2 regions of the Micrococcus sp. SL257 genome follow, and region 2 is predicted to be linked to the other one. Evidence: riboswitches for the same ligand, from Rfam matches in the RefSeq annotation. Region 2 holds a riboswitch; the other holds the start of a gene.
The links. Region 2 has a riboswitch for thiamine pyrophosphate ahead of OVA32_RS09185 (FAD-dependent oxidoreductase). Riboswitches for the same ligand answer to the same signal wherever they lie in the genome.
Positions count from the first base shown of each region.

Region 1 (4,029 bases), 1.2 Mb from region 2:
CGGCGAGGGGACGGCCGTGGTGGCCGCGGACCCCGTGCTGGACGGGCGGATCAACGGCGCGTGGACCCCCGGCCAGGTGGCCGCCGAGTTCGCCGCCCTGCTGGGGATCACCCGGGTGCTGTGGGTGCCGCCGGCACCGCGGCCGGACACCGGGCCGTGGGGCGGGCCCGGCCACCTGGCCTCGTGGGTGCGGCTGGGGGGCGACGGCGAGGCCGCCGTGCACTGGCGCGGCGACCGGTTCCACCCCGAGCACCCCTACGCGGCGGCGGCGCTGCGCTTCCTGCAGGGCGCCGACGACGCCGCCGGCCGGCCCCTGCGCGTGCGCACGGTGACCGGGGCGGCGCAGCCCGCCGCGTACGACCCGGCCGAGCGGGGCCCCCGCTCCCTCCTGGACACGCTGCCGCTGGGCGCTGCGGTGCTGCGGCCGGCGTTCGAGGACGCCGCGGGCGAGGAGGCCGCAGCCGCCGCGTGCGCGGCACTGCACCCGGGGCTGCCCCAGCTGTCGTTCCCCGCCCCGCCGCTGCTGCGGCTGGCCGGCGCGCTCAACGACCTGGTGCTGCTCCAGCCCCGCCCGTGACCTCGTCGGTCGCGGGGCCGTCGTCGTCCCCGCCGTCCGTCGGGGCGCGGTCCTCGTCCTTCCCGTGCGCGTCCGAGCGCCAGGCCGCCGGGCGCAGCCGTTCCAGGAGCGAGGACTGACGGCGCTCCATCCCCTTCAGGTCCGAGGCGATGAGCGCGTTGATCCAGCGGGCGTTCGGGTCGGCGTCGATCAGCACGGCCTTGGCCAGCAGCGTGCAGGGCAGCGCGAGGATGGCGCCGAGCGGGCCGAGGACCCAGGCCCAGAAGAGCAGGGAGAGGAAGCTGACGGTGGGGATCACGCCGATCGCGTCGCCGGCCACCTTGGGCTGGATCACGGACTGCAGCACGAAGTTCAGCACCGAGTAGCTGACCACCACCCACAGGAAGTCGGACCAGCCGCCCGCCGCCAGGCCCAGGACGGCCGGCGGCAGCAGGCCGATGATGAAGCCGATGTTCGGGATGTAGTTGGTGAGGAAGCTGAGCACGCCCCACACGAGCGCGAGCGGCACGCCGATCAGCATGAGGGCAATCACGTCCAGCACCGCCACGATCAGGCCGAACACCGTGGTGACCACCCAGTAGCGGCGCACGCCCTGGGCGAACTCGACCAGGGCGTGGCCGAACTCGTGGCGGGCGGTGCTGAGCAGGCGGACGCGGCGTTCGACGTCCATCGAGTCCATGGCCAAGAAGAACATGCCCATGATCACGGTGACGAGCAGGCCGAAGACCGCGTAGACGTTCGTGGCGATCTTCGTGATGGCGCTGACGGCCGTCCCGGTGACGGCGCTCATGTCGATCGAGGCCAGCTGCTGGGACACCATGTCCGGGGTCACGCCGCGCTCGTTGAGCCAGTGCGAGACGTCCAGGACGATCTGCTGGAAGCGGTCCGCGTACTTGGGCAGCTCCGCCACCAGCTCGAGGCCGGACCACACCATCATGCCCCCGAACACGGCCATCACCGCGACGACCAGCAGGACGGTGGTGGCGGCCCCGAGCACGGGGTGCAGGCCCCGGCGGATGAGCCAGGCCTGCAGGGGGTAGGCCACGATCACGAGGTTCAGCCCCAGGAACACAGGCGCCGCGATGGAGGCGATCCCCTGGAAGAACTGCACCACCAGCACCAGGCCCGCGAGCGTCAGGACGATCACCAGCATGCGCGGCCACATGCGGTGGGGGCGGCGGATGTCCCAGTCGGAGGCGGGGCTGGACGAGGCGGGCGGCGGGGTCACCCCCGCGGGCTGTGCGGCGCTCACGCGGGCAGTCTATGCGCGGGCCGGACGGGGTAGGGTCGGGACCAGTCCACATCGACAGGGGAGCGCCCGCGCGGCGCTGAGAGTGCGGTCCGCCGCAGACCCTCGAACCTGCTCCGGTCCGCACCGGCGAAGGAAGTCGAGTCTCCCGGTCGACGTCGTCCCGGGATTCCGGTGGCGGCCTCGTCCCGGCCCCTCTGCCGTCCCAGAGGAGAACCGCCATGTCCCGCACCCCGCACCGCGCCCTCGCCGCCCTCTCAGTGGCCGCCCTCGCCCTCACCGGCTGTTCGGTGTCCGGCTCGTCCGGCGACGGGGCGTCGTCGTCCGCCGCCGGCGCCGGCGGCGAGCCGACGACGGTGACGATCATGACGCACGACTCGTTCAACCTGCCCCAGGAGCTCGTCCAGAAGTTCGAGCAGGAGTCCGGCTACACCCTGAAGACGACGGCCCCCGGCGACGCCGGCAGCGTGGTGAACCAGCTCCTGCTGGCCAAGGACGAGCCCACCGTGGACGGCGTCTACGGCGTGGAGGACCACTCGGCGCACCGCCTCGTCCGCGAGGGCGTCGTCGCCGAATACACCCCGCAGGACCTGCCCGCCTCCGCACAGGACCGGATGGTGGAGGACCGCATGACCCCGGTGGACCAGGGCCAGGTGTGCTTCAACACGGATCCGGCATGGTTCGAGGCCCACGACGTCGAGGCCCCCACCTCGATCGACCAGCTCGACGACCCCGAGTACGCGAAGCTGACGGTCGCCACCTCCCCCGTGGCCTCCTCCCCCGGCCTGGCGCTGCTCGCGGCCACCACGGAGAAGTACGGCGACGACGGCTGGCAGGACTGGTGGCGGGGCCTGATGGAGAACGGGGGCAAGGTCGCCGACAGCTGGTCCGACGCCTACAACTCGGACTTCTCCGGCGGCGAGGGCAAGGGTCGGTTCCCGGTGGTGCTCTCCTACTCCTCCTCCCCCGCGTTCGCCCCCGAGACCGAGGTGATCGAGGACTCCTGTACCCCGCAGGTCGAGTACGCCGGCGTGCTCGAGGGCGCGAAGAACCCCGAGGGCGCGCAGGCGTTCGTGGACTTCATGCTCACCGAGGAGGTCCAGTCCGCCCTGCCCGAGTCGATGTACATGTACCCGATCGACGAGTCGGTGCAGCTGCCCGAGGAGTGGGCGCAGAACGCGCCGCTCGTCGAGGACGCCATCACCCCGGACCCCGCCCGCATCGACGAGCGCCGCGAGGACCTGCTGAAGGAGTGGACCGCCCTGGCCGAGGCCTCCCGGCGCTGATGTCCGCGCTCACCGAGGTCGCGGCCCCCGGCACGGACCTGCCGCGCCGGCGGGCCCGCGGCCGGGGGGACGGGCTCGGCCCGTGGTGGCTGGTGGCCGCCGTCCTGCCGGTCGCCTTCCTGCTCGTCTTCTTCGCGTGGCCCGTGGCGGCCATGCTCTGGCGCGGGATCGGCGGCGACGCCGACGCGTTCACCGGCGCCGTGGACCTCACCGCCTTCAGGGAGACCCTCGCCCGCGAGCGCACGTGGCGCATCCTCGGCCAGACGCTCGGCATGGCCGCCGCCGGCACGGTGGTCTCGGTGGCGCTCGGCCTGCCGACCGCGTTCGTGCTGCACCGGCGTCGCATCCCGGGGCGGGCCGTGCTCCGCGCCCTCGTGCTCGTGCCGTTCGTGCTGCCCACGGTGGTGGTCGGCGTCGCGTTCCGCGCCCTGCTCGCCCCCGGCGGACCGCTCGGCTTCACCGGGCTGGACCAGACGACCACCGCCGTCGTGCTGGCCATGGTCTTCTTCAACGTGTCCGTGGTGGTGCGCCAGGTGGGCGCGCTGTGGAACGCGCTCGACCCGCGCCAGACCGAGGCCGCCCGCACCCTGGGCGCCTCGCCGTGGCGGGCGTTCCGCACCGTGACGCTGCCCCAGCTCGCCCCGGCGATCGCCGCGAGCGCGGCGCTGGTGTTCCTGTTCTGCGCGTCCGCGTTCGGCATCGTCCAGACGCTCGGCCGGCCCGGCTACGGCACGCTCGAGTCGGAGATCTGGGTGCAGACCTCCGTCTACCTGGACCTGCGGACCGCGGCGGTGTTCTCCGTGCTGCAGTTCGCGGTGGTGCTGGCCGCCGTCGTGGTCTCCGGCGTGACGGCGGCGCGCACCCAGCGGGCGCTGCGCCTGCGGGAGACGCCGCCGGCCCGGCTCACGCGCGCGGAC
Region 1 is NZ_CP113053.1:757,774-761,802, reverse strand. It holds gene OVA32_RS03605 (agmatine deiminase family protein) at 1-577, shown strand, start outside; gene OVA32_RS03600 (AI-2E family transporter) at 543-1,829, opposite strand; TPP riboswitch at 1,876-1,981, shown strand; gene OVA32_RS03595 (thiamine ABC transporter substrate-binding protein) at 2,048-3,112, shown strand; gene OVA32_RS03590 (ABC transporter permease) at 3,112-4,029, shown strand, end outside.
Region 1: linked by a shared signal. The riboswitch ahead of OVA32_RS03595 (thiamine ABC transporter substrate-binding protein) and the one ahead of OVA32_RS09185 (FAD-dependent oxidoreductase) in region 2 are both predicted to bind thiamine pyrophosphate.

Region 2 (4,029 bases):
GGGGAGGTCGGCCGCAGCGGCGCCGACTCCTCGGCTCGGCCGGGGTGCGCGGGGGAGCTCTCTGTGACGTGGGACATGCGACTACATTCTCATGGGCGGGATCGGCCCGGCCCGGGCGGCCGATCCGCCCCGACCCGAAGGAGCCCCCGCATGACCCCCGCCGTCCCCCGTGTGCTCAGCATCGCCGGCTCCGACTCCGGCGGCGGCGCCGGTGTCCAGGCCGACCTGAAGACCATCGCCGCGTGGGGCGGCTACGGGATGACCGCGATCACCGCGATCACCGCCCAGAACACGCAGGGCGTGCAGGCCGTCCACCCGCTGCCGGTGGACGTGGTGCGCGCCCAGCTCGACTCGGTCGCCGCCGACATCGCCGTGGACGCCGTGAAGATCGGCATGCTCGGCACGGTGGAGCTCATGCGGGCCGTCGCCGGCTGGCTCGAGGAGACCCGGCCCGCCGTCGTCGTGCTGGACCCGGTCATGGTGGCCTCGAGCGGGGACGCCCTCACCGCGGTCGGCGACGACGACGGGCGCGCCGCGTGGGCCCGGCTGCTGCGGGTGGCGCACCTGGTGACACCCAACCTGCCCGAGCTGGCCCGGCTGACCGGGCGGGACGCGACGGACTGGGACGCCGCCCTCGACGCGGCGCGGGGCCTGGCCGCCGAGCACGGGGTGACGGTGCTGCTCAAGGGCGGGCACCTGGACGAGACCGAGGCGCCCGAGGCCGCAGCGGCGGAGGTGCCGGACGCCGTCGTGCGCGTGGGCGGGGCCGTGCACGAGGTGCGCGGCCCGCGCGTGACGACCCGCGCCTCGCACGGCACCGGCTGCACCCTCTCCTCGGCCCTGGCCACGCTGGCCGGGGCGGGCCTGAGCTGGGACGACGCACTCGAGCGGGCCAAGCCGTGGCTGGCCGACGCGATGCGGGCGGGGGAGGCGCTCGCGGTCGGGGACGCCTCGCGGCCGACGTGGCACGGGCCCGTCGACCACGGTCATGCGCAGCGGGGCTGAGGGCGGGACCTCCGGGCTTCGACACGTTCGAGGCGGGAAATCCGGCGAATACGCACCTCGGGACGTCCCATGAGGTCGATTTCCCGCCTCGAATGCCGGTGACCCGGACCTCCCGCTCCGCTCGAGCGTCCGGGTCCGCAGAACCCAGAAGAGCCGGACCACCGTGTCGCCACGGGGGTCCGGCTCTGTTCGCTCGTGCCCCCGGCAGGATTCGAACCTGCGGCCTTCTGCTCCGGAGGCAGACGCTCTATCCCCTGAGCTACGGAGGCGGGGGTCGCGACGCGTCGAGCGCGTTGCGGACTCGTCGACTCTACACCATCAGGACGGCCCGTCCGTGACCTCCCCGCGGGGCGCGTCAGCCGGGCAGGCCCGCGCGCAGGGTCCGGGCCGCGGCCTCGGGGTCCTCGGCCTGCGTCACGGCGCGGACCACCACGATCCGTTCCGCCCCGGCCGCGCGGACCTCGGGCAGCCGGTCCGCGTCGACGCCGCCGATGGCGAACCACGGCCGCGCCCCCGCCGGGTCCTCCGCGTCCAGGCGTGCGGCGAGGGTCGGCAGTTCCAGTCCGACGGCGGCCCGGCCCGGCTTCGTGGGCGTCGCCCACACCGGCCCCGTGCAGAAGTAGTCCAGGCCGTCCTCCGCGCGGGCGCCGCGCACCTGCGCCTCGGTGTGGCACGAGCGGCCGAGCACCACGTCCGGGCCCAGCAGGGCGCGGCACTGCGCGGTGGTCAGGTCGGTCTGGCCCGTGTGGAACACGTCCACCCCGGCCAGGGCGGCGACGTCGGCGCGGTCGTTGGCGGCCGAGAGCGCCCCGTGCTCCCGGGCCAGCGGGACGAGCGTGGCGAACGCGGCCAGCTCGACCGCCACGTCCACGGCCTTGTCCCGCACCTGGATCACGTCTACTCCGCCGCGGAACGCCGCCGCGCAGAAGTCGGCGAACGCGGCCGTGTCGAGCGTGCCGTCCGGGCGCAGGAACCGCTGCAGGTCGGTGCAGACGTACAGCCGGGAGGCGGCGAGGCGGGCGCGGCGGCGCGCGCCGGGGCCGGTGCCGCCGTCGTCGCGGCCGGCCGCGGTCATCAGGAGCGGATCGGGGGAGTGCATGCGCCCACTGTGGCAGACTGGCCGCTGTTCCATGGGAGCCCGGGCCGCACACGCCGGGCTGAGAGGGCCGCAGGGGCGCACCGCGCCGGCGCGGCCGACCATCACCACTCGATGCGGGTCATGCCGCCGTGAGGAGGACCGGTCCGTGCACGTGGCCGTCGTCGGGGCCGGGATCATCGGCCTCACCGCCGCCGTGCGTCTGCGTGCCGCAGGCCACGCCGTCACCCTGATCGCCCCCGAGCTGGACGCCGCCGGGCGCCCGCACGCCGTGGCCGGGGCCACCCACGCCGCGGCGGGGATGCTCGCGCCGCTCGCCGAGACCCAGTTCAGCCAGGACGACCTCGCCCCGCTGCTGCAGGCCGGCTGGGAGGCCTACCCGGCCCTCGTGGACCTGCTCGCCGCCTTCACCGATGTGGAGACGGGCTTCCTCGCACAGGGCGCCTGGATCGTGGCCGCGGACCCCTCGGACGCCCGCGCCTGGGACCACGTGCTCGAGCACGCCTCGATCCTCGGTCGCCGGGTCGAGCCCGTCTCCGTCCGCGCGCTGCGCCGCGCCGAGCCCGCCCTGGCCCCGGGCCTGGCCGCCGGCTTCGACGCCCCGGACGACCATCAGGTGGACCCGCGACGGCTCGCCGCCGCCTGCGTCGCCGCCCTGCGCGCCGAGACCGGACCCGACGGCGGCCCGCTCCCGGTCGGCGCCGGACCCGCCGCCCGGTTCGTGGCCGGACGCGTCACCGCCGCCGGCCCGGAGGGCGAGGGGGTGCGCCTCACGCTGGCCGACGGGGGCGTCCTCACCGCCGACGGCGCGGTCCTCGCCGCGGGCCTGGGCCACCGCGGGATCGGCGGCGCGGCCACCGCCGTCGAGGTCCCGCTGCGCCCCGTCCACGGCGACGTGCTGCGTCTGCGGGTGCGCCCCGAGCAGCTGCTGCCGGGGGAGTCGCACCTGATCACCCGCACCGTCCGCGGCCTCGTCCACGGGCGCCAGGTCTACCTCGTGCCCCGCGCGGACGGCACCCTCGTGGTCGGCGCCTCGGCCCGCGAGGACGGCCTGGCCGGCACCTCCGCCGGGGCCGTGCTGGACCTGCTCGCCGACGCCGCCGCGATCCTGCCCGCCGTCCGCGAGTGCGAGCTGGTCGAGATCACCACCGCCGCCCGCCCCGGCACCCCCGACGACGCCCCGCGCGTGCTCGCCGTGCCCGAGGCTCCGGGCGCCGTCGTCGCCACCGGCTTCCACCGTCACGGGATCCTGCTCGCCCCCTGGGCGGCCGGGCGGATCCTCGAGCTGCTGCACGCCCGCCTGAAGGAGATCGCATGAGCACCCTCCCCCTGACCCTCAACGGAGAGCCCGCCGAGCTGGCCGTGGCCACCGTCCGCGACGTCGTCGCGCACGTCACCGGGCGCGCGATCGGCGAGGACGGCGCCGCCGCGGATGGGCGGCGGCTCGGCGTGGCCGTGGCGGTCGGCGGCGAGGTCGTGCCCCGGTCGGCCTGGGCCACCCGGGAGCTGGCCGCCGGGGACGAGGTCGACGTCGTCACCGCGGTGCAGGGGGGCTGAGCGATGGCCGAGCACCGCACCCCGCCCGCCGCCCCCGCGATCCCGCCGCTGCGGATCGGCGGCTACGACCTGGCCTCCCGGCTCATCATGGGCACGGGCGGCATCACCGACCTGACCGCCCTCGAGGGCGCCCTCGTCGCCTCCGGCACCACGCTCACCACCGTGGCGCTGCGCCGCTGGTCCGCGGACACCCGTGACGGCCTGGTCGCGCTGCTGGACCGCCTCGGCATCGACGTGCTGCCCAACACCGCCGGCTGCTACACCGCCCGGGACGCCGTGCTCACCGCCCGGCTCGGCCGGGAGGCGCTCGAGACCGACCTCGTGAAGGTCGAGGTCATCGCCGATGAGCGCACCCTGCTGCCCGACGTCGT
Region 2 is NZ_CP113053.1:1,982,206-1,986,234, reverse strand. It holds gene OVA32_RS09205 (membrane protein) at 1-77, opposite strand, end outside; gene thiD (bifunctional hydroxymethylpyrimidine kinase/phosphomethylpyrimidine kinase) at 151-1,005, shown strand; tRNA gene OVA32_RS09195 (tRNA-Arg) at 1,202-1,274, opposite strand; gene thiE (thiamine phosphate synthase) at 1,361-2,104, opposite strand; TPP riboswitch at 2,126-2,256, shown strand; gene OVA32_RS09185 (FAD-dependent oxidoreductase) at 2,250-3,419, shown strand; gene thiS (sulfur carrier protein ThiS) at 3,416-3,658, shown strand; gene OVA32_RS09175 (thiazole synthase) at 3,662-4,029, shown strand, end outside.